DNA from 2 places in the Paucilactobacillus nenjiangensis genome. Region 1 is predicted to be linked to the other one. Evidence: a T-box and tRNA genes for the amino acid it is inferred to sense, from the RefSeq annotation. Region 1 holds a T-box; the other holds one or more tRNA genes.
The links. The T-box of region 1 lies ahead of leuS (leucine--tRNA ligase). A T-box ahead of a tRNA ligase gene usually reads a tRNA of that ligase, here a tRNA-Leu.
Positions count from the first base shown of each region.

Region 2: it encodes a tRNA-Leu, which carries the amino acid that the T-box ahead of leuS (leucine--tRNA ligase) is inferred to sense. The anticodon was not compared.

Region 1 covers NZ_CP043939.1:902,847-919,536, forward strand. Annotated here, with positions in the region: gene metK (methionine adenosyltransferase) at 1-665, shown strand, start outside; gene F0161_RS04575 (class I SAM-dependent methyltransferase) at 751-1,308, opposite strand; gene F0161_RS04580 (phosphatase PAP2 family protein) at 1,311-1,940, opposite strand; T-box leader at 2,030-2,235, shown strand; gene leuS (leucine--tRNA ligase) at 2,308-4,725, shown strand; gene F0161_RS04590 (DUF3021 domain-containing protein) at 4,784-5,233, opposite strand; gene F0161_RS04595 (LytTR family DNA-binding domain-containing protein) at 5,230-5,661, opposite strand; gene F0161_RS04600 (putative polysaccharide biosynthesis protein) at 5,953-7,539, shown strand; gene F0161_RS04605 (pseudouridine synthase) at 7,549-8,256, shown strand; gene F0161_RS04610 (NAD(P)H-hydrate dehydratase) at 8,278-9,102, opposite strand; gene pepV (dipeptidase PepV) at 9,232-10,632, shown strand; gene F0161_RS04620 (universal stress protein) at 10,731-11,231, shown strand; gene F0161_RS04625 (glycoside hydrolase family 73 protein) at 11,334-12,614, shown strand; gene F0161_RS04630 (deoxynucleoside kinase) at 12,630-13,262, opposite strand; gene mscL (large-conductance mechanosensitive channel protein MscL) at 13,420-13,788, opposite strand; gene F0161_RS04640 (hypothetical protein) at 13,899-14,501, shown strand; gene F0161_RS04645 (DUF4097 family beta strand repeat-containing protein) at 14,690-15,547, opposite strand; gene F0161_RS04650 (hypothetical protein) at 15,550-15,804, opposite strand; gene F0161_RS04655 (DUF1700 domain-containing protein) at 15,807-16,436, opposite strand; gene F0161_RS04660 (PadR family transcriptional regulator) at 16,436-16,690, opposite strand, start outside.
Region 2 covers NZ_CP043939.1:1,814,925-1,831,614, forward strand. Annotated here, with positions in the region: gene F0161_RS09360 (PIN/TRAM domain-containing protein) at 71-1,204, opposite strand; gene radA (DNA repair protein RadA) at 1,231-2,601, opposite strand; gene F0161_RS09370 (dCTP deaminase/dUTPase family protein) at 2,624-3,160, opposite strand; gene F0161_RS09375 (N-acetyltransferase) at 3,300-3,584, shown strand; gene F0161_RS09380 (C1 family peptidase) at 3,649-4,980, shown strand; gene F0161_RS09385 (2,3-bisphosphoglycerate-dependent phosphoglycerate mutase) at 5,051-5,722, opposite strand; partial or broken gene F0161_RS11890 (CHAP domain-containing protein) at 5,892-6,242, opposite strand; gene F0161_RS09395 (C40 family peptidase) at 6,911-7,696, opposite strand; gene F0161_RS09400 (DMT family transporter) at 7,925-8,863, opposite strand; gene F0161_RS09405 (AEC family transporter) at 8,991-9,938, opposite strand; gene accA (carboxyltransferase subunit alpha) at 10,039-10,794, opposite strand; gene F0161_RS09415 (acetyl-CoA carboxylase carboxyltransferase subunit beta) at 10,797-11,585, opposite strand; gene F0161_RS09420 (ATP-binding protein) at 11,566-12,903, opposite strand; gene F0161_RS09425 (acetyl-CoA carboxylase biotin carboxyl carrier protein) at 12,908-13,273, opposite strand; gene F0161_RS09430 (beta-ketoacyl-ACP synthase III) at 13,279-14,250, opposite strand; tRNA gene F0161_RS09435 (tRNA-Leu) at 14,383-14,468, opposite strand; gene F0161_RS09440 (SprT family protein) at 14,523-14,963, opposite strand; gene F0161_RS09445 (Tex family protein) at 14,967-16,690, opposite strand, start outside.

The sequences.
Region 1 (16,690 bases):
CAAAGGCCGAAGTTACCATCGAATACGATGATAACAACGTCCCAGAACGTGTTGATACGGTTGTTTTGAGTACTCAACATGATGAAGAAGTTTCGTTGGAGCAAATTCGTAAGGATGTCATTGAACAGGTTATTAAAAATGTCATTCCAGCTGAATTGTTGGACGATAAAACCAAATATTATATTAATCCAACTGGTCGTTTTGTGATTGGTGGTCCTCAAGGGGATGCCGGATTGACAGGACGTAAAGTGATTGTTGATACTTATGGTGGTGCAGCTCATCATGGTGGTGGTGCCTTTTCTGGTAAGGACGCAACGAAAGTTGACCGTTCAGCTAGTTATGCCGCGCGTTATATTGCCAAAAATATCGTGGCCGCTGGTTTTGCCAAGAAGGTTGAAGTTCAATTAGCCTATGCAATTGGTGTTGCACAACCAGTTTCCGTTTCAGTTGATACATTTGGTACTGGAACGGTCACAAATGCTGCGTTAACAGAAGCTATCCGCCATAACTTTGATTTACGTCCACAAGGTATCATTCAAATGCTTGATTTACAACGTCCAATTTACAAGCAAACTGCTGCTTATGGACATTTTGGTCGGACAGATATTGATTTACCTTGGGAACATCTTGATAAGATTGATGCACTAAAAGAAGAATTAGCATAATTATAAAAAGGTTTGCCATTAATGCAGACAAAAAAGCAACTCATCTAAAATTTTTAGGTGAGTTGTTTTTTATGTGGAATCACAATTAACGTTTTTGAATCACAATTAATTTAGGTGGCGTATGGGCTTGATTAACAAATTGATATTCGAGGACATTAAATTCTTTTTGTGGGAGAGTGGCAGTAAATTTTTCCACAGCAATTCTTTCGTCATTCCCGCCAGGATGTCCATAATACACAACTAAACAAATCAAACCTTCCGTCCTTAAGTGAGGTAACATTTTTTGAACAGCTTCAATGGTGGTTTGTCCGTGAGTAATTACTGACTTATCACCACTTGGCAAATAGCCTAAGTTAAAAATGGCTGCGGACAGATCTGTGGATAGATATTGGTCAACGTTTTGATGTCCAGTTTGGTACAGTGAAACATTTTGTAAATTGGCAGCGGCTAATCTGGTGGTAGTGGCTTGGATTGCTGCTGGTTGAATGTCAAAGCCAAGTACTTGACCAGAATTACCAACTAATTCAGCTAAAAATTGAGTGTCATGACCATTACCAACAGTTGCATCAACGACGGTTTCACCAGGGCGAACGGTATTTTTTAATAATTCGTGACTGTATTGTAGTGCAGGAGCTAATTTCATAATCATGTCTTCTTTATTTTAAATACAAATTGACCAATGGTAATGACTATAAATCCAAGACAAAAACCTGCCAGGACATCACTGGGATAGTGAACGCCAATATAAATCCGTGAGATTCCTACTAACAAGATGGCAAACAACAAAATAGCGATTAATAACCATTTCACGTAGCGAGGAATTGGGAGCCGTTGAACTAGAAGAATAATTGAACCGAACACCAAAGTCGCAATCGCAGAGTGACCACTTGGAAAACTGTAACCGCCATAATGTAATAGCTGGTTAGTTTGTGGGCGAGCACGATCAATCATGTCTTTAATACCCACGTTGATTATTGAACCAACTAGTGGAATCAGTAAGAAAAAGAAACCAATCCGATAAAATTTGTACATGAACAAGACCGCAACACCAACCACCACGACAATCATAATCGGTAGAGTGTTAAAGAACACAGTATAGGCTTTAAAAAAGGCCGTTTTTGATGGTGAAAATTGGCGAATCAAGTTAATGATGGTCTGATCAAATGTGTGCACCCAGTTGGCATTCATTTTGATACCGGTCAATAGGGCGATAAAAATTAGGAGGGCGGCAACAAAGAAGGCTGCCTGAGTTTTACTTATCCGTTGTGTAATCATTTATCTTCATCCTTGTTAAGTTTATATCTTTAGTCTACCACATCAGCCACCTTGCAAAGACGGGATTGGTTTGGTACTATTGTATCAATATTTGATTGTTGAAAAGGAATAGTAAATTTCTGGTATTTTAAAGAGACTGCGTGCTAGTGTGAACGTGGAAATATTAGTTTTTGAACTCACCTTTAAAAACTTTTCGCTGAACTAAGTAAGTGAAAACGTGATTTCGCGTTACGAAAGACAAGCGCTACAGTAATGTAGAAAATGGGTGGTACCGCGGAGTTTATTCGTCCTATAGGAGTTTTTCCTATGGGATTTTTTTATTTCAACAACAAAAATACATAATATTTTTAAGGAAGAAGAGAATAACATGGCATACGAACATGATGCGATTGAAAAAAAATGGCAAAAATTTTGGCAAGATAACAAGACGTTTAAGGCAACAATTAATAATGATAAGCCAAAGTATTATGCCTTAGATATGTTCCCTTATCCTTCTGGGCAAGGACTACACGTTGGACATCCCGAAGGTTATACTGCCACTGATGCAGTTTCTCGGATGCACAGAATGCAAGGGTTCAATGTTTTGCATCCAATGGGTTGGGATGCGTTTGGTTTACCTGCAGAACAATACGCATTAAAAACCGGTAATAACCCTAAAGATTTTACCAATCAAAATATCCAAGTCTTTAAAAAGCAAATCCAATCACTTGGATTCTCTTATGATTGGGATCGAGAAATCAATACCACTGATCCTAAATTTTACAAATGGACCCAATGGATTTTTGAACAACTTTACAAAAAAGGCTTAGCTTACGAAGATAAAATTATGGTTAACTGGGCACCTGACTTTATGGGTGGAACAGTGGTTGCCAATGAAGAAGTCGTTGATGGTAAAACCGAACGTGGTGGTTATCCAGTTTATCGCAAACCAATGCGCCAATGGGTTTTAAAAATTACTGAATATGCTGACCGCTTAGTTGATGATTTGGACGATTTGGATTGGCCTGAAAGTATCAAAGAACAACAACGTAACTGGATTGGACGTTCAACTGGTTCTAGTGTGTTCTTTAATGTTGAGGGGCATGAAGGCGCACAGATTGAAGTCTTTACAACTCGTCCGGATACGCTTTTTGGTGCATCGTACATGGTGCTAGCTCCTGAACACGAGTTAGTAGACCAAATTACGACGCCAGAACAAGCCGATGCCATTAAAAAGTACCAAGATGAAGTATCTCGTCGTTCTGACCTGGAACGGACTGATCTTAACAAAGATAAGTCTGGGGTATTTACTGGTGCTTATGGCATTAATCCAGTTAATGGCGATAAATTACCAATTTGGATTGGTGATTATGTCTTAGCATCATATGGGACAGGTGCAATTATGGCCGTACCTGCTCACGATGAACGTGACTGGGAATTTGCTAAGAAATTTGATTTACGTATTACACCAGTGATTGAAGGTGGGGATGTGCAAGAAGCTCCTTATGTTGGAGATGGCGCTCATATCAATTCAGAATTCTTGAATGGTAAGAACAAAGCGGATGCGATTAGTGAAATGATTGACTGGCTTGAAGAACACCATGCCGGTGAAAAGAAGGTTAATTACCGTCTTCGTGACTGGATTTTCTCACGTCAACGTTACTGGGGTGAACCAATTCCTGTGATTCAATGGGAAGATGGTGAAACCACATTAGTCCCTGAAGATGAATTACCACTGCGCTTACCAGATACTAATCAATTGGAACCATCTGGAACTGGAGAAAGTCCATTAGCCAACATCGATGACTGGGTTAACGTTGTGGATGAAAATGGTCGTAAGGGTAAACGTGAGACGAACACAATGCCACAATGGGCCGGTTCATCTTGGTATTGGCTCCGTTATATGGATCCAGATAATGACAAAGAATTAGCTAGCCAAGAAGCACTTAACTATTGGTCACCAGTTGATTTATACGTTGGTGGTGCAGAACATGCGGTTCTCCATTTATTGTATGCACGTTTCTGGCACAAAGTCCTTTATGATTTAGGCATTGTACCAACCAAAGAACCATTCCAAAAATTAGTTAACCAAGGCATGATTCTCGGTGAAAACCATGAAAAAATGTCTAAATCAAAGGGTAACGTTGTTAATCCCGATGATATTGTTAACCAATATGGTGCTGATACTCTTCGTCTCTATGAAATGTTCATGGGACCTTTGGAAGAATCAGTGCCGTGGGGTGAAAAAGGATTGCACGGTAGTTACAAGTGGATTCAACGGATTTGGCGACTATTCGTCGATGACGACAACAAATTACGCGACCGCATTACCACAATCAATGACGGTAAGTTAGATAAAATCTACAATCAAACAGTTAAGAAAGTTACTGAAGATTTCGGTAGAATGCATTTTAACACTGGAATTTCTCAATTGATGGTCTTTGTTAATGATGCTTATAAAGTTGATGACCTACCAGTTGAATACATGGAAGGTTTCGTTAAGATGATTTCGCCGATCATGCCTCACGTGGCGGAAGAACTTTGGAGCTTCTTTAATGAAAGTGATACGATTGCTTATCAAACATGGCCAACATATGACGAAAGTCAATTAGTTGAAGATGAAATTGAAATGGTAGTTCAAGTTAATGGTAAAGTTAAGGGACACATTAAAGTTGCCAAAGACTTAGATAAAGCTGCTGTTCAAAAAATAGCATTGGCTAATGAACATGTTCATTCAACCATTGATGGACAAGATATTCGTAAGTTAATCGTGGTTCCAGGCAAGATTGTTAATATTGTTATTTAAATAGAATTCTAATCGTACTAAAAAGGCCTCAGGAGATTTTTTCCTGAGGCCGTCTTTGTTACTTCAATAAACGAGCATTAATTTTATTAATTTCCTTTTTCGTCTGCAGCATAGAAATGATCCAAATTATGCTGTAAATAATTCCAAATTCAACGAAAAATGCTGAAATATTAAACAAGGAGAATGGAAACCACCCAGCTATTAAGGCAAGCGGCAAAAAGAGGAAAAAGGTAATACCGAAATGAACAATCGTCATTTTAGTGATACTCCAGTCAAATTCTGAAAAAATTAAATTTGTACAGGAAAAAACGCCTCCGATGACTGCCCAAATTATGACGGATACCAACATCGCGTTTGTTTGATTGTGAAAATGGTTTAAAAAACGCGGAGGTGCGGGAACATATTCATTTAATTTCAACAAATAACTAAATGCAAGAGAAATCAGTAATCCAGCATTTACGCCGATTACGGCGCCTTTGGTTAATTGTAATAAAATTTTTTTTATCATAATAATCGCTCCTTTATTTTGGGTAAGTATCGTCTCGAGGAACTGGTTTGCTCGTTGTTTTTAAAATGAATATTGATAATTCCGTTTTTTGTTAGTTCTAATCTGTCTAAATAATGGATGTTAATGATTTCCGTATTCGAAATTCGAATAAAGTTATCAGGCAAGATGGCTTCAAGTTCATAAAGACGAGAATTTAGAATTATCTCTTCAGTCAACGTAACACCAAACACCTTCTTTTGAGCAGTATAGATTCTCACAAAATTTTGAGTGGGTTGGGAAAGTGTTCTGTCATTAAGTGTTCCCGTCAACGAATGGGGTTTATTTTCAATGTTGCGAATGATTTGTTCAATCTCTACATTCATTTGTTTAGCTTGCAGAACAATTAGATTATCAATTAGTTGTTCATTTTGCATAAAATTAACTTTCATTTTGGGTCCTCCTTCCCCTTATCAAAAGAATAACCCAGTGACTTTAATAATTCTATCTTTTAAGGATGAGTGGTTTGTGGGGGAGGATAGTTGGCCATTTTTCTATTGAGATTTTTTTAAATTCAGCTTAAGTTTTTGCACTTCAGTAAAACTTTGCAAAAAATTAATTGCGTCCGGTACGTTTCAACGATAGAATAGTAAGGATTGAAACAAAAGGAAGTTGGTACTAGTATATTGCGCGCAGATGGTGGAAAATTAGATTTATCAGGGAATCTTAATGCTCAAGAGCAAATGGTCCAGGGGTCTGTTTGGATGACTGCAGGGAGCATTTTTTCGCGAATCCTTGGTGCGATTTATATCATTCCATGGGTAACATGGCTAGGGGCATATAGTGATCAAGCTAATGCCTTATTTAGTAAAGGCTATAATATCTATAGTCTGTTCTTAATGGCGGCTACTGCCGGGATTCCTGCCGCAGTCTCTAAGTTGGTATCACATTACAATGAGTTAAATGAATATGGAGTGGGACGGCGTCTTTATAAGCATGGGATGCTGGTATCTGCGTTTACCGGTTTAATTTCAGCGATGATTTTATTCTTTGGTGCGCCACTGTTGGCCAACGGGGATGCTAATGTAGTCCCGGTATTACGTTCACTAGCAGTAGCTGTTTTGGTGATTCCGGGGATGAGTCTCAGTCGGGGCTTATTTCAGGGATATCATCAAATGGCACCTTCTGCCATTTCACAATTTAATGAGCAACTGTTCCGCGTTATTTATATGTTGGCAAGTACATATGTCATCATGAAAATTATGCATGGTAGTTGGAAAACTGCCGTGGTGCATTCAACTTTTGCCGCCTTTATTGGAGCAATTGGTGGCATTATCATTCTGGGCTATTACTGGTTAAAGAACCGGAAGCAAATGAATGATCTTAGAGACAATAGTAATGATGAACTCGTGATTTCATCTTGGACTCTGATTAAAGATATTATTATTCAGGCCATCCCATTCGTTATCGTAAGTTCTGGGACGATTATTTTTCAATTAATTGATCAGTATACTTTCTTTGATGCAATGCAGCGTGTCGGTAGTTACTCGATGTGGCAGTTAAATCAGTTGTGGGCACTATTTTCATTTAATGCCAACAAGTTGATTATGATTGTTATTTCCTTAGCGTCAGCGATGTCAGAAGCTGTAATTCCACTGTTATCAGCTGCACGAGCTCGAAAAGATAATCGGGATATTCGTAATCAAATTTCCAATGCATTAATGCTCTTTTATTTTGTCATGATTCCTGCTGCACTAGGATTAGCAGCAGTCTCAACACCAATTTATACGGTGTTCTATCGTTACAGTGCTAGTGGCTCAACAATTCTAGAAATCTCAGCGTACGTTGCAATTTTTATGGGACTATTTACAATCGTCGCTGCAATTATGCAAGGCGTTTCGGAAAACATAAAGACTTTGAAAATGTTAGGTATTGGCTTGCTGGTCAAATTAGTTTTGCAGTACCCGATGATTTTCATGTTTAAGACGATTGGACCGCTGTTGTCGACTGGTGTCGGGATGGCAGTGACGAGTTATCTGATTATTCATTCGTTAAATAATGAGTTTCACATTCCATTTAGAAAGATGTTCAAAACGATTAATCAAATTTTACTGTATTCAATTATTACTTATGCAGTAGCAAAATTGATTGTGACGTTACTTTACTTCGTGATTGATCCAAGTGGACGGGTGACCGCTGCCTTGGTATTAATTCCAGCTGTGGCTGGTGGTGGCTTGGTCTACGTCTATCTTGTTTTGAAATCAAGATTGGCACAGATGCTGCTTGGACCTAGAATGGATAGTTTACGGATTAAGTTGCACATTAAATAGGGGTACTCAATGAGATTAGACAAGTATTTACGAGAACAGCAAGTGGGTTCGCGCAACGAAGTTCATGAATTGATTAAGCACAATCGGGTGACGGTCGATGGTCAAGTGGCTAAGAAATATGATTTCAAAGTCAAGCCCGACGAACATGAAGTGGCTGTTGATGGTAAGCCAATTAAATATCAAGCCGAATATTTTTATTTGGTGAATAAACCAGCTGGTGTTATCACTGCTACCAGTGACGAAAAAGAGAAAACGGTGATGGATTTATTTACACCGGAAGATTACCGAACGGATTTATTTCCGGTGGGTCGGTTAGATAAAGATACGACTGGAATTATTTTAGTGATGATGGATGGTAAGTTAGGGCACCGCTTGGCTTCGCCAAAAAGTAAAACACGCAAAACTTATTTAGCGACGGTGACGGGACAAATTGCTGACACTGATTTACAACAACTCAAGGATGGCATTGAGTTGAAGGACGGCACAACTGCGGTGGCTGATGACGCGCGGTTGATTAGTCAAGATCCTGATTCGGTGGTTGAATTGACATTGCATGAAGGTAAATATCATGAAGTAAAGCGGATGTTTGGCGCTTTTGGCGAAAAAGTAGTTAAGCTGCATCGAGTTTCCTTTGCAGGATTAACTGATGAAGCCTTACTTCCTGGCGAATATCGTGAACTTACTTTGTCTGAAATTGAGGAATTAAAAAAGCTCTAGACTAAAATGTCTAGAGTTTTTCTAATTGGCATAACGTTTCATGAAACTAGGCAGCGCTTGGCTGATTTGATGAGGCAACACTACGTATTGTGATTGTGCTAGCTCTTCTGCAATTGCACTGTGTGTGTAAACTGCTGCTAAAACTGCATTTTGTTGATTTTCAAATTGTGCGGTAAAGCCACCAATCATACCGGCTAAGGTATCACCCATACCGCCAGTTGCTTGGGCAGGAGTGCCAATTGGTAATTGATAGGTATCGGTTTTGGTGTAAATTTCTGAATGATGTTTCTTTAAAACAATGGTCGCATTAAATTGTTTTTGGACAACTTGGTTGGCTTCTACGGTCTGTTCACCAATTTTGATACCGGATAAACGTTGCCATTCCATTTCGTGTGGGGTATAAATTAAGTTTCCAGCAGGAGTATCAATTTTGTGAGCTGCAAGCAGTGTGATGGCCGATCCGTCGATAATGACGGTTTGGTCAGCGTTAGTATTGGCTAACACCGTCGCTAAGACTTCTTCACTATGGAAATCTTCACCTAAACCGGGACCGACGACAACCGTTGTAGCGTCACTAACTAGTTGACTTAATTTTACTTTATCGTAGTAATTGACAAACATAGTTTCTGGCAAATTAGCGTGTAAACTACTGAGATTACTAGTATCAGTTCCTGTAGTCACTAATCCAGCACCTGCGTACACTGCAGCCGTTGAAGCCATGATGATGGCACCGCCAAAATTGGCATTACCACCGACAAGTACGATTCGACCGTATGTGCCCTTATAACTATTGTCAGGTCGAGTACGAATTGTTTTAGTAAGTATATCTTCAGATAGAGTCAGCATTGTTAATCAGTCCTTGTTAGTTTTCTTAATTATATCATTTTTACTCAATACACCAAATTTAAAAATAAGATTCACTGAATTATGTTACAATATAACTAAGTTTTTAAGCAATTGGAGGTTAATTTAGTTATGGTCAATTGGCAAGCTAAAGCCCAAGAACAACAAGAAGAATATATTAATGATTTAATTACAATGATGAAAATCCCCAGTGTTCGGGATGATGCACAAGCAACAGATGAATTTCCACTTGGACCAGAACCAGCAACTGCCCTAAAGGTATTTTTAGAAATGGCCCAGCAAGATGGTTTTAAAGTTAAGAATATTGACAATGTAGTCGGTTACGCACAATGGGGTGAAGGAGACGAAACCTTAGCGATTTTGGCTCATGTGGATGTCATGCCGGCCGGAAATGGCTGGGATACGGATCCCTTTAATCCAGTAATTAAAGATGGCAACTTTTATGGTCGTGGTGCCTCTGACGACAAGGGGCCCGGAATGGCGGCTTATTATGCCATGAAAACTTTGAAAGATATGGGAGTTGTCCCTAATAAAACTGTCCGCTTTATTGTTGGTACAGACGAAGAAAGTAATTGGACCGGAATGAAACGGTATTTTGAAGTTGAACCTGCGCCAACTTATGGTTTCTCACCCGATGCAAGTTTTCCATTAATCAACGGTGAAAAAGGCAATTTTTCTTTAAAAGTTGATTTTAAAGGAGCTAATGATGGGCGCGTTAAATTGGTTTCCTTTGATTCAGGATTACGTCCTAATATGGTTCCTCGTGATGCCGAAGCCGTGATTGAAGGCGGCGAACTGACCCAATTAATGCAGGCCTTAGATGAGTATCTAGCACAAACTTCTGTAACTGGAAAAGTGATTCAAGATGGTGAACAATTTACCATTAGCTTTGTCGGAAAAGCAGCTCACGGTATGGAACCCAAAAATGGAGACAATGCCGGAACATATTTGGCCAACTTCCTGAAACACCAAGATATTCATGGCGACGCCGGTGATTTTCTTGAATTTGTCGGATCATATTTACATGTTGATTCTAGATTAAAAAATTTCGAACTCGATTACACTGATGAATTAATGGGTGAGTTGACCATGAATGTTGGCTTAATGAATTTTAAAGCCGAAGATGGTGGTCAAATTGATTTGAATTTCCGTTATCCACAAGGAATTACGCCGAATGATATTCAAGTCGGTATTAATAAGGTGACCGACAAACTGCATGCCTTTACCTATCAATTAGAGGGGATGTTGCCACATTATGTTTCAACTGATGATCCGTTAGTTGTTTCTTTGATGGCATCTTATCGTGAAATCACTGGCGACGTTGATGCATTGCCTGAAGTAGTCGGTGGTGGGACATATGGTCGGATGATGGAACGTGGCGTTGCATTTGGCGCACTTTTCCCACATACACCTGATACCATGCATCAAGTGAATGAATTTCAGCCAGTTGATGATTTAATTACTGCAATGGCCATTTATATGGATGGAATCAACCGATTGATTACGGATTAAATGACCATATCATTACCATTCGTGTTATAATTATGCTACAATTTAATTAGGAAATAAATAATATTTAATTGTAGTCTAATCTTATGGAGGTGCCGGTTATGAGCAAATATTCAAATGTATTAGTCGGAATTGATGGATCTAAACAATCAGAGATGGCTTTAAACAAAGCGATTTCGATTGCTGCACAAAATGGTGCAATTTTATCATTACTTAGTGTGATTAACGGAGAAAGATTTCCCAATACCAGTACGGTCGGATATGGATTCATTGACAGGAGTGTTTATGATTCCTCGGTTTCTGAAATGGAGAAAAAACTCGCCGAATATAAGAAGACAGCTTTAGCAGCGGGCGTCAAAGACGTCGTTACCGATGTTAAAATTGGTAATGCTAAAGTTGAGTTAGGCAATGACTATCCACAAGATAATGATGTTGATTTAATTGTGGTGGGGGCAACTGGCCTGAACTTTATTGGTCGGATGATTGTCGGATCAACTGCTGCATATGTTATCCGTGAATCACCTTGCGATGTTATTGTCGTTAAAACTGATGAGAATAATCAAGCCGTCGATTTACAAAAGACAACTTATCCAGAAATTTAAATAGTAATACTAAATGATCATCTTCGGATGGTCATTTTTTTAACGTAAAAACAAAAATTTTTTCGTACTTAATAAGTGTGACTACTTATTAGGAGTGAAAAAATGAAAAGTAAGCAGATATTAATAAGTCTAATTGTGGGGATATTTTTATTTGGTGCCATTAGTGTTGATGCCGATGATGTTAATTCAAAGGATGAAATCCTGACTAGTTCCAGTTCTGAGTCTATTGATTCAACTTCCAAAGTTGAGGATGAATTACATAAGAAAATTACTGATCAGGCCACTGCCAACATTATTAGTGGCCATCTGGTCAGGAGAGAAGAATTTGATACTAAAAATGATTATATTTTGTACACCGAAATATATGCCAATTTAAAAGTTGAATATAAAAAAGGTGAAAAAAAAGGACGTACAGACGGATATAAACATCAAACTCACGATGTGAACAATAAAAGTGAAGTGTTTCAAGCAGGTTATCAAGAGGGGGTACGATTAGGCAATGAAATCTATGAATTGAAACATGAATCACATGATAATAGCAGTTCAGCGACAAGGTCTGTTGAATCGGAAATGAAGCAAACGACACCCAGTCATGATGTTCATAAGGACATTCATGCACCGATTAGTTATGCGGAGCAGACCAATGAAATCAATCCACCCAATTCAGTGGATGAATCGTCATTACTAAATACACTGTTACAACTGCCAGAATTGCCAGCTTTACCATTAGGACCAATTATTGAAAGCCACCAGGCATTTATCGATTTAATTGCGTTAGACGCTGTTAAAATTGCTCGAAAAAATGATTTGTATCCATCCGTAATGATTGCTCAAGCTGCATTGGAAAGTTCATGGGGGACCAGTGATCTCTCACGACCAGATATTTATAACCTGTTTGGCGTCAAAGGTGGTTATAAGGGTAGTTCGATTCAAATGAAAACACAAGAGGATAACGGGTCAGGCGAACTTCAATATGTAAATGCCGATTTTAGGCAATATCATTCTTTTTCGGAGTCGTTACAAGACTATGCCACCGTTCTTAACCAACCCATGTTTATGATGGTTAAAAGAAGTGTCTGTGCAAATTATCAAGAGGTGACCTTGAAGTTGACGGGAACGTATGCCACAGATACGCAATATAACCTCAAACTGAATCAAATTATTGAAACTTATCATTTAACTAAGTTCGATAAAAAGACAGGGGTTAAACCACTAACGGCGATTGTCATTCCCAAAAGTGCGTTTGTTTTCGAGCAGTCTAATAAACACGTACAAACGCGTCGACAACATAAGGATTCCATCAAGATTAATGTGATGGGTCAATGTGTCATGGTAATTATTACCATGTTAATTGTATTAAAAAAGCCAACTGTCAAAAAATGACAATTGGCAAGTTGGTTATCTAAAAGATTTGAGAGCAGTATCAATTTGGCCTAACACGATATCAATATTGTGAGGGTTCTCAAGATCATACTTTTGTAAATCAATTTTGATTTTAGGGCTAACATCATAGTCATCAAACCATGATTTGTAAGCCGTCCACATTTTATAATAATATGATTCAAGCTCTGGATTGTTGTCGAATTGTTCGTAATCACGTCCACGTTTTTTGATGCGATAAAGGATCGTTTCAAAATCTGTTTCAGCATAGACTAATAAATCAGGTGCTTTTTTGGGTAATTGTTGTAAATCATCCATCATGTTATCTAGTAGATTTAAGTAGACGCCCAGTTCAGTATCAGTAATATTGCCTTCAGCATTATTTTCTTTAGTAAATAATGCATCCTCATAAATTGATCGATCTAAAACGTTGTTATCATCTGCCAACGCGCTTTTAATCATTGAAAAACGTTTATTGAGAAAATAGATTTGAAGTAAGAATCCGTATTGTTTAGGATCTTTGTAATATAAGGGGAGAACTGGATTCTCACCAACTGGTTCGAAAAATGCTTTTGTACCTAAATGTTCGGCAATTTGTCCGGTTAGGGTTGTTTTACCGACACCAATCATACCTGCTGTTATAATCACCATAATGGTCCTTCTTTACTTTAGAATAGAAAACTCAATGCATAATAGCTTACTACATTTTTCCGCTAAATAAAACTGATTGAGATTTAACTTGTATATAGCAAAAAGCCATTCTGAATGAATACAAATGATTATTACAGTTTCTTATCAAACAAATGAGTTATTCAGATTGTTTTTCTAATAAATCACGAATGTCCTTTAAATATTCTTCTTCTTTGGAAGGAGCCACAGTTTTTTCCTGCTTTTTAACAAATTTGTTAATTGCCTTAATCATGAGAAAAACGACAAAGGCGATAATTAAAAAATTAATGATATCGTTAATAAAGGTTCCGACTTTGAATTGAGCAGAGCCGATGGTTAAAACAATTTTTGAAAAATCAACTTTACCTAAGAATACTCCTAATAAAGGACTAATTAGGTTTTCAGTGAAAGATTTAACGACGGCAGTGAAGGCAGCTCCAATAATAACCCCAACAGCCAGATCAACAACATTTCCTCGTGAGATAAAATTTTTAAATTCTGAAATCATAAGTTTCCTCCTGTGAAATAATATTTAATGTATACTATGTATTATCAATATACCATAAGGGAAAGTAATGCCTAAAGTAAATCGCGGTAAATGAGAGTGAAATCAGATTAATGAATAATGAATTGAAACAAGAATTAATATTTGCTAAACAAAATAATGAATTAGTTGCTATATACAACTTCGCATCGGACGACACTTTTACAGTTGGGTATGTTGTTGCCATGGATAGTCTGTTTGTGTTGATCTTAGGCTTAGATATGGATAGTAAAATTAATGGCTTGAATGCAGTACGCCTAACCAGTATTCATGATGTGAAGCGAGATAATGATTATTTATTGAATGTCAAAATTCGGGAACAAAACGCAAAAAAATACGGATATTATGATGTTTGGAAATTGGAGCAATTTTTAACCAGCACCAAATATGGCCAACAGCCAATTTTAATTCAGATGTTAACCGAAGCGTTTGAACAAGAAGAACCCATTGTGATTGGAACGAAAGAATTTAAAGATCGTGATGATTTTGATGGTTATCTTGCATCGCTCGACGCGGTGAAACTGACGTTAAATTATTTAAATTTTGAAGACTTGTCTTCTTTATGGACACGGGATATTTTATTAGCAGATATTGATTATTTGCGAGTGAAGGGTATGCAAGCCCATAACAGCGCCACGATTTTAAAAGAGATTTTTAATTTTCCCGAACAAAATTAAATTGCAAAAAAAGCAACTAGGAGAATAAGTTTCTCTTAGTTGCTTTTTTTTCATGTCATTACTATCTGTAATTTGGCTTCATTGGTCAATTCGTTCACCTAGCTCAGTTAATTCAATTTCAAACAAGCGAAATTATCATTAACTAAGCTAGAAGCTCACGAACTGAACGACTCGCGCAGCACTATACTTTAATTAGAAATTTCAATCTTACCATTGGTAGTAGTGGCAACAATTTTGTTAGTTGCATTTTCATTTTGATTTAGGTTGGAACTTTGGTGATTACCGAAGAGATGAATTGAACCATTAGTTGACGTTAATTGGTAACCTTCAGTGATTGGGTTTTCAATTTCAATTTTACCGTTGTCATTAGATAGGGTAACTGTTTGATTGAAAGTAACATCGTCTAATTCAAGTGAGCCATTTTCATTTTCAATTCGGCCACTAGTAAAGGTACTATTCTCGGCAGATACTGAGCCGTTGGTTTGTTTGATATTAACATTAGTTAAGTTCGAATTTTCAAGGTCAATTTCACCGTTGGTACTGGTAATATGTCCACCACCGGTAACAATTAGATTGTTAGCATCTAATGATGAATCGGTATCGAGATTAATATTGTTAGCGGTAATGTTATTGATTTCTAGTTCGTAATAGTTCGTTGAACCTGTAACATCGTCAAGTTTAGTACCATTTGGAACCGTGATAATAATTTCGTTATCATGATCGTTGAATCCAAATGTGCCAGATTCGTTTTCAGCTGACTCAATGGTCAAAGCTTTATGACTGACCGCCACTTTAGGCTTATCCATTTTTGAGCCTTTAACTTCGACAGAGTAATTGGTGCCAGATTTTATTTTTACTTCATAATTGTTTGTATCTAGGTGAATCGAATTAAACTTCGACACTTGTTTCGTTTGATTGATGCGGCGATCAATTTTTAAGCCATTTTGCCAAACTAAGCTTGTTGATGCACCATTTGAAAGTCCAATAAAGGCAAGAATTGCACCAATAATAAAGATGATTGCACCAATAATAATAGTCTTTTTCATGATTATTTGGCCTCCTGTGGTGTTTTATGGTCGTGGACAAACAATTTATAGATAATAATGTTGATGATTGAGAGCAAAAAGACAACAGCATCAACTAGCAGGCAGACAATCGTTAATCCGCCAATTTCTAAACTGAGTAAAATCGTTCCGGCAATCGTTAAGACTAGCGCATGACCAAATGTCATTATGCCAAAGAGTAGACCGCAAACACCCAAGATGATGCTGGCAATAGCTAACAGGCAGAAAAATTTTTTCATAATTAATGTGCCTCCTTTGCCGTGTTTTTTGAAGTAACAAATCGATTATATAAGAAACGTGAAAAGTTGGCCGTCATTTGAATTAGTGCTCGAACGACGACGTAACTAATTGGTAAGGCTACTAAACCTAAGCCAAAGATTGCCAGACCGCCACCGATAAAGAGGACGGCAGTTGACCACGATTGACCGATAATTGCTAATCCAGAGAAGAAGGCAGCAATTCCAACGGCGAAGAATCCAATGATAACAACGAATATACAGGCAATCACGGCCAATACACCAATTAATAAGCCAGCAATTGTGCCAATGATGGCAATGGCTAGTGGAAGTGCAATTGGGGCAGCAAATATGGCTAAGATGACTAACCAAATCATGCGGATGTTTTTCTTAGATTTAGGTTCATAACGAGGAACCCCAGCTGTTGCGTCGTCAACCGCCTTAATAGAGTAATCTGCTAAAATTTTACGAGATAATTGCTTGGGAGTCCCAAGTTGAGCGATGATTTCATCTTCGGTAGTTAAACCGGCATCTAAAATGTACTCATTGTAAAAGTCGAGCACATCATCACGTTCGTCAGACGTGAGATTAGATAAATAGCTGGTTAATTCTTCGATGTATTTATTACTTTCCATTATCCTTTTCCTCCTAAAACGTTATCTAGTGTTTCTTTGTATTCATGCCAATCATTTTTGATTTCGATGAGGCGATCGAGCCCGGCATCGGTAATTTTATAGTAGCGACGGTTACGTCCTTGATAGGCTTCATCATAAGTTTCAAGCCAGTTTTCTTTCTTCAGTCGTCTCAGTACAGGGTACATTGTCGATTCAGATACTGGGGAGAACTCTTGCACGCGTTGAGTTAAAGTATAACCATAATAATCTTCTTT
Region 2 (16,690 bases), 910 kb from region 1:
AATGACTATCTACTTTTTTCAAACCATCTATTAGTTTACAAGTCTCAGAAAAAAAATCAATTATCTACTGTTATTTTTTTGGATCTGTGTGTTTATCGTTGATATTCTTGGTTGAATGCACTGGGCGAGCAAAAATCATCCGACCGGAATCAGTTTGCAAAGCACTAGTTACTTCAACTTCGATATGATCATTTAAGTAATAGCGACCATCTTCAACCACAACCATCGTGCCATCGTCTAAATAGGCGACCCCTTGTTGTCGTTCTGTCCCATTTTTAACGACCATGACATTAAGTTTTTCACCAGGTAAGACTCGTGCCTTCAATGATGAAGTCAATTCGTTGATGTTCATCACTTGAACATTTTGGAATTGAATTACTTTATTCAAGTTGTAGTCATTGGTTACGATGACGCCATCGACTTCCTTAGCTAAACGAATTAACTTGCTATCCACTTCAGGAATATCTTCAAAATCGCCTTCATACATTTCAATTGGGACGATTTTTTCACTTTGCAGTTTGTTTAAAATGTCCAATCCACGGCGACCACGAACCCGTTTAATACTATCGCTAGAATCCGCGATATATTGCAATTCGTACAAGACAAAATTAGGAACTAATAAAGTTCCTTCAATGAAACCTGTTTTGACAATGTCATAGATTCGACCGTCAATCAAAATATTAGTATCCAAAATTTTGTAGTGATGATAGTTAGCATCTTGTTTGGATAAAACACTGCCAGATTCACCATCAGTTTCTGGGGTTCCCTTTGAACGCCGTGACTGCATTAACGCACGCCAATCATCTAATCGAGTAGTTCCAATTCGAAAACCTAAGTACCCGAATGTAACCATTAAGATAATCGGAACAACATTGTTCAACACTGGCACGTGTGAATTCCACAAGGGTGTCGATACAAGGACCGCTAAAACCAGTCCAATAATCGTTAGAAAACTCCCAAATAACAAGTACACAGGACTTTGCTTGGTTAAATAGTTTTCCGTACGATTTACCAATCGTTCAATATATCCCCCAAGTGGTAATGACAGCAACCAAAAAATAATTGCACCAATCAAGATATCGCTAAATAATAACCCAATTCCGGGTAAAGTGACTCCTGTCATCCGCCAAAACATTGGTAAGTAGTAAAAGCCTAACGCAGCTCCAACAACAACGAATAATGATCTAATAATATGTTTTCTCATAATTTAATTACACCTCCCTTCTTCAGTTAGTCTAACGCAAGTTTAAGTGATTCGACAAGTGTAGCTACACCAATCACTTGGATTCCCTTTGGTGGGGTCCAACCTTGTAAATTATTCTTAGGGACAAAAATCCGTTTAAAGCCTAATTTACGGGCTTCTGCCACCCGTTCTTCAATGCGATTAACACGGCGAATTTCACCAGTTAAACCGACTTCACCGACGAATGCATCTGTAGGCCGTGTTCCTTTGTCTCGGTAACTTGAGGCAATACTCATCGAAATAGCCAAATCTATCGCTGGTTCATCTAATTTGACACCACCAGCCGCTTTTAAATAGGCATCCTGATTTTGAAGCATCAAATTCGCCCGTTTCTCAAGCACTGCCATTAAAAGGGAAACTCGGTTTCGATTTAAGTCACTCGCTGTCCGTTGGGCATTGCCAAAGACAGTCGGTGTAACTAGCGCCTGAATTTCTACTAAAATTGGACGCGTTCCTTCCATAGAAACCACGATGGCTGAGCCAGTTGCATCCTTCAGCCGTTCTTCCAAAAACATCTCAGATGGATTTGACACTTCGTACAATCCACCATTTTGCATTTCAAAAATGCCTAATTCATTTGTGGAACCAAAGCGATTCTTGACCGAGCGTAAAATTCGATAGGCATGGTGTAAATCGCCCTCAAAATAAAGCACTGTATCAACCATATGTTCCAAAATTTTAGGCCCCGCAATGGCGCCACCTTTGGTCACATGGCCAACGATAAAGATCGTAATATTATTGCTTTTACCAATTTGCATCAGTTCTGCGGTGACTTCGCGAATTTGGGCCACACTCCCAATCGCCGAAGTTACATCTGGTTCCATCATTGTCTGGACAGAATCAATAATGACATAATCTGGTTTCATTGTTTCAATGGTGGCGCGGATACTAGCCATATCAGTTTCCGGATAAATGTAAAATTGATCTCCGGTTACGTCTAAACGTTCCGCACGCATTTTAATTTGGTTGGCACTTTCTTCACCAGAAACATACAGCACTGTGCCACCCGTTTGGTTTAATTGTCCTGATACTTGTAAGAGGAGCGTTGATTTCCCAATTCCAGGATCTCCACCAATCAAAATCAAAGAACCAGGGACAATTCCGCCACCCAAGACGCGATTTAGTTCCGGCATTTTAGTCTGTACTCGTGGTGTATCTTCTGAATGAATGTCACTAATCCGTGTTGGTTTAGTTTTATTTCCATCAATGGTAATTCGGGAGCGGCTTTGGGCCGATTCTGGTTGCACCTTTTCTTCCACTAACGTGTTCCATTCACCACAATTAGGACACCGCCCTAAAAATCTGGGAGAACTATATCCACAATTTGAACATACATAGACTGTTTTTGCTTTAGCCATTAATACTCCTCCACCTCCTAAATTATTTCTTGGTTGATCCAAAGCCACCAGTGCGGTCGCTTTGAGGTTGTTCTTCATCATCAGCCGTCAAGAATGGCATAAAGATTCCTTGACCGATTCGTTCACCTTTTTTAATCACTAAATCCTTCACGCCATAATTAATTAATTGGAAAAATATTTCACCCTCATTACCTTCATTGTCGAAGTAATCAGCATCCACGATTCCAACCCCATTTGGTAAAATTAACCGACGTTTTAACGGCCCACTCGAGCGGTTGACCAGCATTAAAAATTCACTTTCTGGCATGTAGGCTTTAATACCAGTTGGTACTAAAACTGGCTTCAATGCATTATTAGCATCTAAATAATCGTCATCTGACAGCTCAATGTTGTGCAATAAGCCCTTAATGATTTTAACAAATTTTAATTTCCAAATTGAAGGTAACACGAAATCTTCTGAGCTTTCAAAATCATACCCAGCGGCTTGTCGAGTCTGGCGCTTTGGTAAATTGATATTTTGATCTGCTTTTTTTGATACTACTTGAAATCCCCGTAACATATAATTTCACCTCATCTGTTATTTACCCTCTAATTATAAGATATGGCAAAATATATTGATACTACTTTATCGGCTTGAATTGACAATCGTGTGTATTATCGTTTAAATTTTAATTAACCTCTCAGAAAGTTGGCTTTTCATGACATATCATTACACATCAGATCGTCTAATTCTTAGTGACACCAATTATCCAATTATTGGCGAAATTTATTTTCCTTCGATTGCCACAGATAATTCAATTGCGGTCTTAGAACACGTTTTTGTGCACCCAGATTTTGACGCGACTGAAATTGGTGCTCAACTAATTGCTGAATTTGTCAGTTATGCTACTCAAAATCATCTCACCATCAAATTATTAGACCCTTGGGCAAAAACTGAATTTTCCAAACACCCTAGTTATCAAAAAATACTAGTGAATGAGTAAAAAGGACGCAGTTTTACCCTACTTGCGCTACAATTGAAGATATACATTAAAGGAGAGTGACTTCATGAGTTTTGAAATTGATCAAACAAAATTAAACGCATATCAACAACAATTAGCAAATGAACCACAAGCAAAAGTGTTAGAACGAACTGTGACTAAAAATGGTATTTTAGCCAGCAGTTATGATTGGCATGCTGCCGTTGAATCAGATCCAACATTTTCAATTGACCTAGATACGGGTGACGTGGCCAATCAAAAACAATCTGGCCGTTGTTGGATGTTTGCAGCCCTCAACACGATGCGTCACGACATGGCCAATAAATTAGGCCTGAAAAAATTTGAATTATCACAGTCTTACACTTTTTTCTGGGATAAATTTGAAAAAGCTAACTATTTCTACGAAAACGTTTTAAATACAGCCACACAATCTGCAGATAGTCGCGAAGTTGCTTTCTTGATGGCCACTCCACAGCAAGATGGTGGTCAATGGGACATGCTTTGTGCCTTAATTGAAAAATATGGTATCGTCCCACAATCTGTCATGCCAGAAACTTACAGTTCTTCTAAATCTAATGAAATTAACACTGTTTTAAACAAAAAACTACGGAAAGACGCGATTACTTTACGAACACTCGTGGCTAATCATAGTGATGATTCACAAATTGACGCTGCTCGGAATCAAATGATGTCAGAGAACTATCGTATTTTAACTTATACCTTTGGCCAGCCACCGGTTAAATTTGATTTTGAATATCGCGACGAATCAAAACAATATCATATTGAAAAAGATTTAACTCCACAAAGCTTCTTCAAGAAATATATTGGCTGGAATTTGGATGATTACGTTTCAATCATCAACTCCCCTACGGATGACAAGCCCTACAATAAAACTTACACCATTGATATGCTTGGTAATGTCGTTGGTGGTCGTGCAGTCAAACATTTGAATGTAGAAATTGAACAATTCAAACAATTGGCCATTGCTCAACTAAAATCTGGCGAAAGCGTTTGGTTTGGTTGTGACGTAGGTCAAAGTTCAGAACGTCAGCAAGGAATTATGGACCTAAACGTCTATGCTAAGAGTGAACTTTTCAACACAGACTTTTCAATGACCAAGGCCGAACGTCTTGATTACGGTGAGAGTTTAATGACTCATGCCATGGTCTTGACTGGTGTTGATTTGGTTGATGGACAACCAACTAAATGGAAGGTTGAAAATTCATGGGGACCAAAAGTCGGAACCAAAGGCTATTTCGTGATGACCGATGCTTGGCTAGATGAATATTGTTACCAAATTGTGGTTAACAAAAAGTTCCTCCCCGAAGATTTGTTAAAGGCACAAGCCGAGGAACCAATTACATTGAAGCCTTGGGATCCAATGGGAGCTTTAGCATAATATCCATTTAAATAACTTTTGACTTAAAATAGTGTGTTACTTCATCGTTAATTGAAGTAGCACACTATTTTTATTCTAATATCTGTTTTTCAATGACATTTAATTTCGAATCAAGTTCATAGACGATGGGTTGCCCATTGGGAACTTCCACCAAATTTATTTGATCATCTGGTATTTGATCTAGATACTTGATCAGTGCTCGTAGAGAACTGCCATGTGCCACAATCAATTGATTCTGACCGTCTATCAATTGTCCGGCTATTACATCATTCCAATATGGTAATAGGCGCTCTTGCGTCATTTTAAGGCTCTCAGACAATGGTATCTGAACCCCTAAGCGGTCATAACGACGTTCATGATCTCGTTTTGACAATTGTGGGGGTACTTCTGAATAACCTCGGCGCCATTTAGCGACCTGTTCAACGCCAAATTGTTGTTTGGAATCATCCTTGTTCATACCACGAAGTGCACCATAATGGCGCTCATTTAAACGCCACGTTTTGTGGATAGGTAAATATGATTGATCAATCTCATCACAAATTAAGTTTGCAGTCGTAATTGCGCGTTGTAACATCGATGTGTGGACATCGCTAAAGTGAATATTCAAATTTTTAATTCGCTGAGCCGCCATCTGTGCCTGCTTAATTCCCTTGGCGGTTAAAGGCACATCAGACCACCCTGTGTACACATTGTCTCGATTCGCCTGACTTTCGCCATGACGGGTAATAACTAATTTGACCAATGCTTCCACCTCCGATTAATACCGCCTATTATATCACGCAAATTTGACTCTTTTTGGTTTTTCTGCAATTTAATAGTCGTACTAGTATTAATTACTAAAAATTTAAGCCAAATAAAAAATGCTAATTTTCGAGTTGAAAATTAACATTTTAAAATAATTAAATTTAAGTTTATTGGTGAATGTAAGTCAAATCAGCAGCACTAATTGTTTGCTCGTTAGGACCTGCAGGACTACTAAAGCCTAAACCACCTTGTGAAATAGTGATTGTGTTGTTAGCAGCATTGTATGATTTAACATAGGCAACGTGACCATAAGAAGCATCAGCTGGCCAGCCACCAACGGATTGTCCACCAGCAAAGGAAACGATAGTTCCAGCAGCTGGTGTACTGTTTACAGTAAAGCCTTCAGCGGCAGCACTGGCACCCCATTGGTTACCATTGCCCCAGTGATTACCTGCCCATGATGCGACAGTCTTAACATACCAAGTACATTGACCCCAGGCGTATGCATTACCTGCTGAATCAGCAGAAACGTGTGTTGAACCAGTTGTAGCAGCTGTATCTTCAGCAGAGGCTGATGAATCAGGAATTTCAATTGATTCGCCAGCAATGATCAAATTAGCATCAGCTAACTTATTAGCTTTAACAATATCATCGATTGAAACGTTGTATTTAGCCGCGTATGCAGACACTGTGTCACCAGATGCGACATTAATGGTAGCGGCGTTAGCCACTTGTGTTCCGGCAACGAATAGTCCTGCTGCACCTACTGTACTAATTAAAGCCTTTGTTGCTGCTGATTTAATCATATTACACTCCTGTATGTTTGTTTGACCTTTAACGGTCTTATTTTATCTTGATTTATCGTATGAGACCAATATTAACATGCTTAGATTTCGCTTAAATACCAGTAGTATTACAGTTATTTACAAAGATTACAGGAATATTGCATAATCATTCACAATCCCCGGTATAATACGGTTTTAATTTTTTAAGTTTTTTTAAAATTTGTGGAATTTTTTTGATTTTTTTATTTCTTTTTGTGTTTTTTCAATAATTATTGACTCAAATTATCGTGTACTGGTTTAAAATAGTCAATTCTTGATAGCTTTTTCAAAAATATCGTTTTATCAATGTACTAAAATCTACACCCAACAAAAAAAGAGCCCGAAGACTCTTTAAAGTTTAATTACATGTTGATATAAAATGAAGGCTTGTAGTATTGCATTGAACCAATCTTCACACTTTGACCAGGTTGTGGTGCGGCAACATATTGGCCATTACCAAGTGAGATTCCTACGTGATAAGGGTTTGAATCTGATCCCCAGAATACAAGTGCGCCAGCAGGTGCATTCGTTACATCATAATGATGTTCACCGATAGTTGCTTGTTCTGATGTGGTACGTTGTGATAATCCATAAGCATATTGAACAAGTCCTGAACAGTCAAATCCTGTAGTTGTGTTTCCACCCCATACATATGGTACTCCGATTTGACCCAAGGCAGTTGCAAGACCTTGTCCAGCAGCAACGCTACTACCTGTTGAAGCAGGTGCTGGTGTTTGTTGATCTGAACTTGAATCAGCAGGTGCAGCTGAAGTAGTGTCAGTAGAAGCAACAGTTGAGTCAGCAACGGCTGATGATGCAACTGCAGATGATTCAACAGCAGATGATTCAACAGCTGATGATGCAACAGTGGTGTCGGCAACAGCTGATGAAGCAACTTCTGAAGTTGCGTCGCTAGTAGCGCCTGGAATTTCAATAGTGTGACCAGCAATGATTAAGTTAGCATCAGCAAGCTTGTTAGCTTTAACGATGTCATCGATTGATACATTGTATTTTGCAGCGTAAGCTGAAATTGTGTCGCCTGATGCAATGTTGATTGTGTCTGCATTAGCTACTTGTGTTCCTACTACGAATACTCCTACTGCTCCTAAAGTACTGATTAATGCTTTTGTTACTACTGATTTACTCATATTACGCTCCTATATTGTTTGTTTAGCCTTGAATGGCTTTTCTTCTTTATTTATCGTACGAGAAATATACTAGCATACTTAGATTTCGTTAAAATGCCAGAAGCGTTACAGATATTTACAAGTATTACAGCAGTATTGCATAATCATTCGTCCACCCCAACATGGCGCGGTTTGAAATTTTTAATTTTTTTAAAAAAATGTGGAAATTTTTTGCCTTTTTTGTGTTTTTTACACTCTTTGGCGTTTTTTATTACCTAAGAAGGCCACAAATGACCCGGCAATTATTACAAGAATTCCGACAATTGTCGTTGGAAGTACGTCCTCACTAAGTAACAGAGCGGCGAATATTGGGGCTAAAGCTGGCTTAATGAAAAAGACTAATGAGGATGTCGAAACGTCAGAGAGTTCCATTGCCATGAAATAAAATGCAAATCCTCCACCTGTGACTCCAACACCAACGAAGAATAATAGCCAGAAATATTGTGGAGTAACATTGTTGAAAAATGGAATTGCACTAAATTGTTTAAGCCAAGAAACGTGATTCATCGCTGTTGCCACTGCTGGAATTTTAGTAATGAACATGATTACCATCAGCTCGACTGAACCAATCAAAAATGTAAAACAGGTCATTGTTATACCGTCAAAACCGCGACGTAGTGATCCATATCTAGAAATGATGCTATACAATCCAAAGGTCAACGCAGATGAAATTGACAGTGTGAGTCCTAGAGGATTCGTTAAATGGGTTGGATTAACAATAATCAGTAACCCAATTAAAGAAACAACTACTGAAATTAAGTTAGCTCGGCCAAGACGTTCTTTTAAAATTAAATTTGAAAAAATTAATGCAAAGACAGGGTTGGAACAAAAAACCACCGCTACAGTCGATGCTTTATCATATGTAATTGCCAATTGAAACAGTGTCATACTGACAACCAGACACATCAAGCCAGTGAGCGCAAACAACTTTAAATCTGCTAAATGAATCATTGAATTGCTCATCCGCAATGAATGAATCGCAAATGGCAAAAGCACAATGCCACCAATTGTAAATCGAATCCAGTTAATTTGGATTGGATTAAATGCCCCTCCTGTTGATTTCAATGTAATTTCCATTAAACTAAAAAGTACCGTTGATAACGCGATGTATAACCCTGTTCTTTTCAAAATATTCTCCTTATTCTCTTATGTAATAAAATAATGGCCGAGACAAGATTATCATCTCATCTCAGCCACATCTATTGTCCAATCTGCACAGACTAAATGTAGTCAATAAGTCTATGATACTACTTTTTTAAATCATCGTTTTGATAATAACCATCAAAATAGGTACCACAATGATGCTAAGTAACGTGGTTTCCGTGACCATGATGGCGGCGTAATCCGCATCCGCATCATACAATTTAGAAACAACTGGCGCATTAGTCATGACAGGCATTGCAGCTTGTAAAATGAAGACTTGTTTCATCAAATCTGACATGCTACTTGGCAAGACTAAAATCATCATTAAAATTGGTGAAAAAATAAATCGACCAATGATAATTCCTAATGAATCAGGATTAAGTCGCATTCGCGAAATACCCGCATTTGATACGGCTATCCCGATAAACAGCATTGATAAAGGAATGGTTAGCCCACCGATATAGTCTAAATCGCTCACGATAAATGCTGGCAATTTAATATGCAAAATTACAAAGATAACTCCGACCACGAAGCCCATCAATGGTGGCGAAAAGACTTTCTTAACAGTGGTCCAGATATCAATTTTAACTTTACCCATCCCATCTTTTTGAATCAGATAAACGCCTAAAGTCCAAAAGAAGGTTGTATTGGCCATGTAATAAACTAAAACGTAGGGTAAGGATTTATCACCAAACAAAGCTAAATTAATTGGTAATCCGACAAACACTGTATTTGAGTTAAAGAACATTGATGAAAAGAGTCCCGCATGTGATTTTTTAATATGTAATGCATTAGACACGGCAAATGACAATGCAAACAATATTAACATTGAAATAACTGGATATCTCAAATCAGGTAACAATGTTTTTAAATCGTGGGCGGTAAAATCACGCATAATGGTGGTGATCATGTATGCTGGTAGAGCAATTTGTGTAACTAACTTTGACAAAAGACGAGTGGAATTTTCATCAAACCACTTTTTTTCTGCCAATATGTATCCAATCACGACCATGATTAGAATAATCAAAACTCCCGAAACACTCGATAAAAAGACTGACACTTCTATGCCTCCAAAATATGTAATGTAAAAAGTATAGCACACGTATCAAGGATTAAATTGCAAAATAAAAAAGCCGTACCACCTGGTAGGGCTTCCATTCTTACTTCCAGGTGTTCAACACTTGGTTAAATTTATTACTGCGATCTGTAATTAATTCTTCTGCTGATAATGATGTTAATGAAGACACATGTTTTTTCAATGCCGATTTTAAATTGATGACTAAATTCTGATTTTCCAATATAGTTTCATCATTTACTCCAATTTTTAACAACTGACTGGCTGTCATTGGAAGATATTCACTGACGTCATCGTCGGTAGTAATAATAGCTGCAACTGCTTCTGGAGAGGCCACGGAAAATAAGGCCGATTCAAGCATTAAAATCCGGTTGGCATTCGATAAAGCTAGTGCCCCACCACTATGACCTTCACCAAGAAAGACAGCAATATTCGGAACGGTCAATGCACCCATTTTACTCATTAAATCTGCAATGGCTTGGCTCTGCCCGTGATCTTCAGAGTCAACACTAGCATCAGCGCCAGGCATATCAATCAGTGAAATCACTGGACGGTGGAACTTTTCTGCCGCCACTATCATTCTTAAAGCTTTACGATAGCCACTGACTCGTACTTGTCCACCATTAAATCGTTGGCGTTCTTGCATACTATGACCACGATTAACTGCGAGTACCGTCACCGGCATGCCTTCAAATAGAGCAATTCCGGCCGTTAGGGCAGGATCATCCCCCAAAACTCGATCTCCATGAATTTCGGTAAAATCCGTCACAATTTGGCTTAATAAGTCAGCACTAGAGATTCGATGACTACTTCTGATAATTTGAAGCTGTTTATCTAGCATGTTTATTCTCCTTGGTGCAATTTCAACATTTTCCCGACATAGTCAGCAATAGCAGCTCGTTCAATCACGTCATCTAACAAGCCATGTTGCTTTAAATGATCAGCATCTTGAAAATCAACTGGTAACTGTTCGTTAGAAATAGTTTCAATCACGCGACGACCCGCAAATCCAATTTGGGTATATTTTTCGGCAATCACAATATCACCTTCAAATGCAAAGCTAGCCGAAACGCCACCCATGGTTGGGTCCGTTAAAACATTCATCGAAAACAAGTCTTGTTGGTCAAAAGCTCGCTTCGCATTGAGAATCGTGTTCATTTGAAGTAATGAATAGATGCCTTCTTGCATTCGCGCTCCACCAGAGGCAATGAAAATGACGATGGGTAATCGTCGTTGTGCACCTTCTAAATACAATTGCTTAATAATCATGCCCACAGCAGTATTCAGCGTTCCCATCATAAAATGAGTGTCCATTACCCCGATTAATGTTGGCTGTGCCTTGATTTTGGCTTGACCAATCACCATTGCTTCATCTAATCCACTTTGCTGATGTGCTTTAGCTAGTTTTTGGGTGTATTCTGGCACATTCAAGTGGTTTGTCGATTCAACATTCGTGTCAATTTGACTAAATGAATTCGCATCAACCACTTGATTAATTCGTTGTTGCGCCGTGAGCCGTAGATAACGATGACAATGTGGACATTGCTTATAAAAGCCCCACTCTAGTTGGTTCACATGAGCATTGCAAAATGGACATTTACTCCACGTTCCATTAGCTGGTAAGTGACTCATATTGTTTCACCATCCCCGCATCTAACGTTTCGATTGTAAATGAGTTTTGCTGATACTTCGTGTTATCCATAATTTGCTGTAACAACTCTAGATTGGTATCAATACCACTGATTCTTACTTCTGACAAAGCTTGTTGCATTTTTTGAATGGCAGCCATTCTAGTCTCACCGTGCACAATGAGTTTTGCTAATAACGCATCATAATATGGCGTAATCTTGTCACCAGTTTGGTAGCCAGTATCAACTCGGACATCGGCTGGCACCTCAAACGTGTCCAAACGTGCTTCTTTTGAATTCAGATTCATGGAAATCCGAGCTTCAATTGCCACTCCACTATGGGTTGGCGTATTTTCACTGGCAATTTTGCCTTGGCCTGAAGCCAGTTGTAGCTGTAATAAAACCACATCTAATCCAGAAGTTGCTTCAGTCACACCGTGTTCAACTTGTAATCGGGTGTTCATTTCTAAGAAATAAAAGCGGTCTTCACAAAACAAAAATTCAACCGTGCCTAGCCCTTGATAACCGACCCCATCAAGCAATTGATGAACTGCTTGACCGAGTTCTCGCCGTTGAGCGCCAGTAATAAAAGTCGCCGTACTTTCTTCAATCACCTTTTGGCGACCGATTTGCAACGTGCAATCACGGTCACCTAAAATTTGAATATGCCCCTTTTGATCACCAATAATTTGAATTTCAATATGGCGCGCTTGGGTTAAAACTTTTTCCAAATAAATTTCACCATTCGCGAACGCAGATTGTGATTCACCTTTGGCTAACTGAACCATATTGTCCAATTCTTCTAGGCGTGTAACTTTTTTGATTCCTTTACCGCCACCACCACGACTGGCTTTGATTAACAAAGGAAAACCAAGTTTTGTCGCTGCTACGGTAATTTTTTCTGTATCGTCGATGACTTGTGTCCCTGGAATAATAGCAACTCCTCGACTCGCTGCAAATTTACGAGCAGACGCTTTATCACCCATCAAGGCAATAATTTCAGACCGAGGTCCTAACCATTGAATCCCGCACTGTTCACACATTTGCACAAACATTCCATCTTCTGCTAAAAAGCCATAGCCCGGATGAATTGCATCAACATTCGCAATCACCCCAGCCATTAAAACTGCTTCACGATTCAAATAAGACGCCGTGGCTGCAGATGACCCAATACAAAAAGCTTCATCTGCCATTTGGACAAATGTCGCATCTTTATCAACAGTCGAATAAACTGCAACTGTTTTTATATTTAATTGTTGGCAAGCCCGAATCAATCGACAGGCAATTTCTCCACGATTAGCAATTAAAACTTTTTTAAACATGACCCTAAATATCCTCGTTTAATTCAATCTCAAATAAGTTTTGGCCGAATTCAACTGCTGCTCCATCAGCAACTAAGACCTTCGTTATTTGACCTTCTACCCCAGCAACTAACTCATTATAGAGTTTCATGCTCTCGATTTGACCTAAGACGGCAGTCTTGTCTACCACGTCACCAACCTTGATTGGCTGCTCATTTTGATGAAAGATGCCAATCATTGGGCTAGTAATGACTTCCGTATCGGAATCAACGATTTGTTCGGAACCATCTCGATCAATTTCCAGTTCGAAATCATCAATTTTAATTCGAGCATGTGTGAAATCTATTTTTTTTAATTGTGAAATTAAAGTATTAATTTGTTTTGCATTCATATCAATTACATCCTAATGAGTATACTACCATAAGCCAAGCCTGCACCAAATCCTGTTAACAATACAGGTTTGTCTGCGTGTTCGAGTGTAGACAAAGTCAACGGAATTCCGGCTGACGATGTATTACCAAACCGTTCAACCGTGTGCGGAAACTTGCCCATATCGACTCCGAGTGTGTCACTTATTTTTTCAATAATTCTTAGATTAGCTTGATGACAAATTACGGCCTCTAAATCATTCCCGCTTAAATGATTTTTTGATAACAATTCCCGCATTTGAACTGGCACCGTTTGGGTGGCGAATTCAAATACCGAACGACCATCTTGATAAAAAGCATCAGTCACCGGAAAATTATCAGCGCTAATGTGAGTAATTGGGTTAACTCGACCGCTATGGATAGTGGTGGCCCCAGTTCCATCAGTTTCAATTTTTTCATCAATTAAAAATTCTTGTGCGGCATCATCGGTTTGGCTCAATAGCGCACCACCAGCTCCATCCCCGAAGAAAACCGTGGATGTTCTGTCTGTAAAATCCATCATTTTGGAATTAACTTCAGCGCTAATCACGATTGCGTGGCGATATAATCCACTACGCATCATTTTATCCGCTACGCTCATGGCATAAACAAACCCCGCACAGGCTGCGCTGAGGTCAAAGGCCATCGCATTTTTGGCATGTAGCTTTCCTTGCACAATTGCAGCAGTTGATGGAGTTAATGAATCTGGCGTAATCGTGGAAATGATAATTAAATCAATCTCTTCAGCGTCAATACCAGCTTGTTCAATTAACTTTTGTCCAACTTGCACCGATAAATCTGACGTGTTTTCCTGATTCATTGCATAGTGACGCGTGTGAATTCCGGTATGGGCCACAATCCAATCATCTGATGTATCCATCAATTCGGCAAGTTCTTCATTGGCTACAATCCGGTCTGGCACATAGCCCGCGGTTGCAGTAATTTTAGCAAAAGTTTCCATCATAATCCCTACTTTCAATTTGCGAACCACTACATTTTATCGTAGCGACATTGAAAATGCTACTTATCTACATAAACCTTTAAACAAACAAAAAGAGTTCGGCTCACACCAAACTCTTTCAATCGTATAATATGCGGCGAAGAGGACTTGAACCTCCACGGACATAATTGTCCACAAGATCCTTAATCTTGCGCGTCTGCCAGTTCCGCCACCGCCGCATCAACGAATACTATCATAGCAAATATTTTTGCAGATGACAATACTCAAATTGATTAAATTAACTTCAATCGGCCACCACATCTAGCACAAACATAGCGCTTCACATTTAATTTTCTGCGCCTCACTACAACATTCCAGCATGATTGGCATTGATAGCGCACCATCTTTGCTTGTTCAGTCGCAGGAATTGGCGCATAACGACTTCCACCAACTTGCTGCAACAATGCTTTAAAGTCATGACTACCATGATGATAATCCTTACCTGTTAAATGTAGATGATAGTGACACAGTTCGTGTAAAATCACACCCACCAAGTTATCCATATCAAATTGATCAATCATTTTCGGATTAATATCAATATGATGATCGTTCAAATGATAGCGGCCACCAGTAGTCCGCAGCCGTTGGTTAAAATAGACATCATGGATAAATGGTCGATTAAATTTTTCAGTCGACAATTTTTGTGTTAAATTTTGTAATTCTAAATTCGTCATTTTTTACTCTTTCGGATCAATCATCGTCAACTGAATTCTTTGTCGATTCAAGTCCACTGAATCAATCCATACTTCCACAATATCGCCAACGGAGACAACTTGCTTAGGATCAGACACAAACTTTTTAGTTAGCTTAGAAACGTGCACCAGACCATCATGCTTCACACCAATATCGACAAAAGCACCAAAATCAACTACGTTTCGCACCGTACCTTCCAGCTTCATGCCTTCGCTCAAATCTTCCATAGTTAAAACATCCTTACGTAATAACGGTGCTGGCATGTTATCACGTAAATCACGGCCTGGATTTTGCAAACTATTTAAAATATCATTCAAAGTTTCCATTCCGACTGACTCGTCAGTTGGTAATTGTTTGGCATTAATTTGTTTGAGTTTGTCAGCTGCTGAATCAGTACCTAACTCTTTAGCATCCACACCGGCTGCGATTAATACTTTTTTGGCCGTGGCATAACTTTCTGGATGAATATCGGTATTATCTAATGGCGTTTTGCCACCAATGATTCTCAAAAAGCCAACTGATTGTTCAAATGCTTTAGGTCCTAAACGTGGAACTTTTTTCAATTCTGTTCGACTATTATAACGCCCATTTTCATCACGATATTTGACAATATTTTCAGCTATCGTTTTCGACAAGCCAGAAATATGCGTCAATAATTGATAACTGGCCGTATTCAGATTAACACCGACACGGTTGACTGCCCGTTCAACAACCACATCCAACTCACTATCTAAATCTTTCGCTGGTAGATCATGTTGATACTGACCCACACCCACCGACTCTGGATTAATTTTGACTAATTCGGCTAATGGATCTTGTAACCGCCGTCCGATGCTGATGGCACTACGTTGTTCAACGTGCAAGTCGGGAAATTCATCCCGTGCTTCTTGACTAGCTGAATAAACTGACGCACCCGCTTCATTGACGATTACATAATAAATGGGTTGTTTGATTTTCGTAATTGCTTCCGCCACAAATAGTTCTGATTCACGACTTGCAGTTCCATTACCAATGGCAATCATTTCAACATGATATTTCGTTAACAAATCAATAAATTCTTGTTGAGCGGCTTGTCGTTTTGCTTCGGGCGCTGGCTTATGTGGATAAATAACAGCTTTTTCTAAAAACTTACCATTTTCATCGATGACCGCCAACTTACATCCAGTACGATAAGCCGGATCAAATCCTAACACAACCTTGCCTTTAATTGGCGCCTGCATCAATAAGTTGTACAGATTTTGACCGAACACTTTAATCGATTGTTCTTGGGCATCGTCTGTTAAACTATTTCGAATTTCACGTTCAATTGCTGGACCAATAAAGCGTTTATACGCATCTTGATAGGCTACTTCAATAAACTGTGTTGCTTCACTATCTGCATGTTTGCCAATCAATCTAAATCTAAAGAAGGTCATTATTGGTTCAGTTTCAACCTTAACTTTGACGGTTAATATTTTTTCTTTTTCACCGCGATTGATGGCCATCGTTCTGGTCGACGACATGCGTTTGATGGGTTCTTCGAATTGATAATATTGTTGATAAACTCCTAATTCGTCAAGCTCTTTACCCTTCGTTTTAACCGTCGTTTCGACTGTCCCATTGGTCATAGTTTGGTTACGAATCCAGTTACGAACAACCGCAATTTCACTAAATGCTTCGGCTAAAATTTCATGTGATCCATCAAGTACAGCTTGGACATCAGGCAATT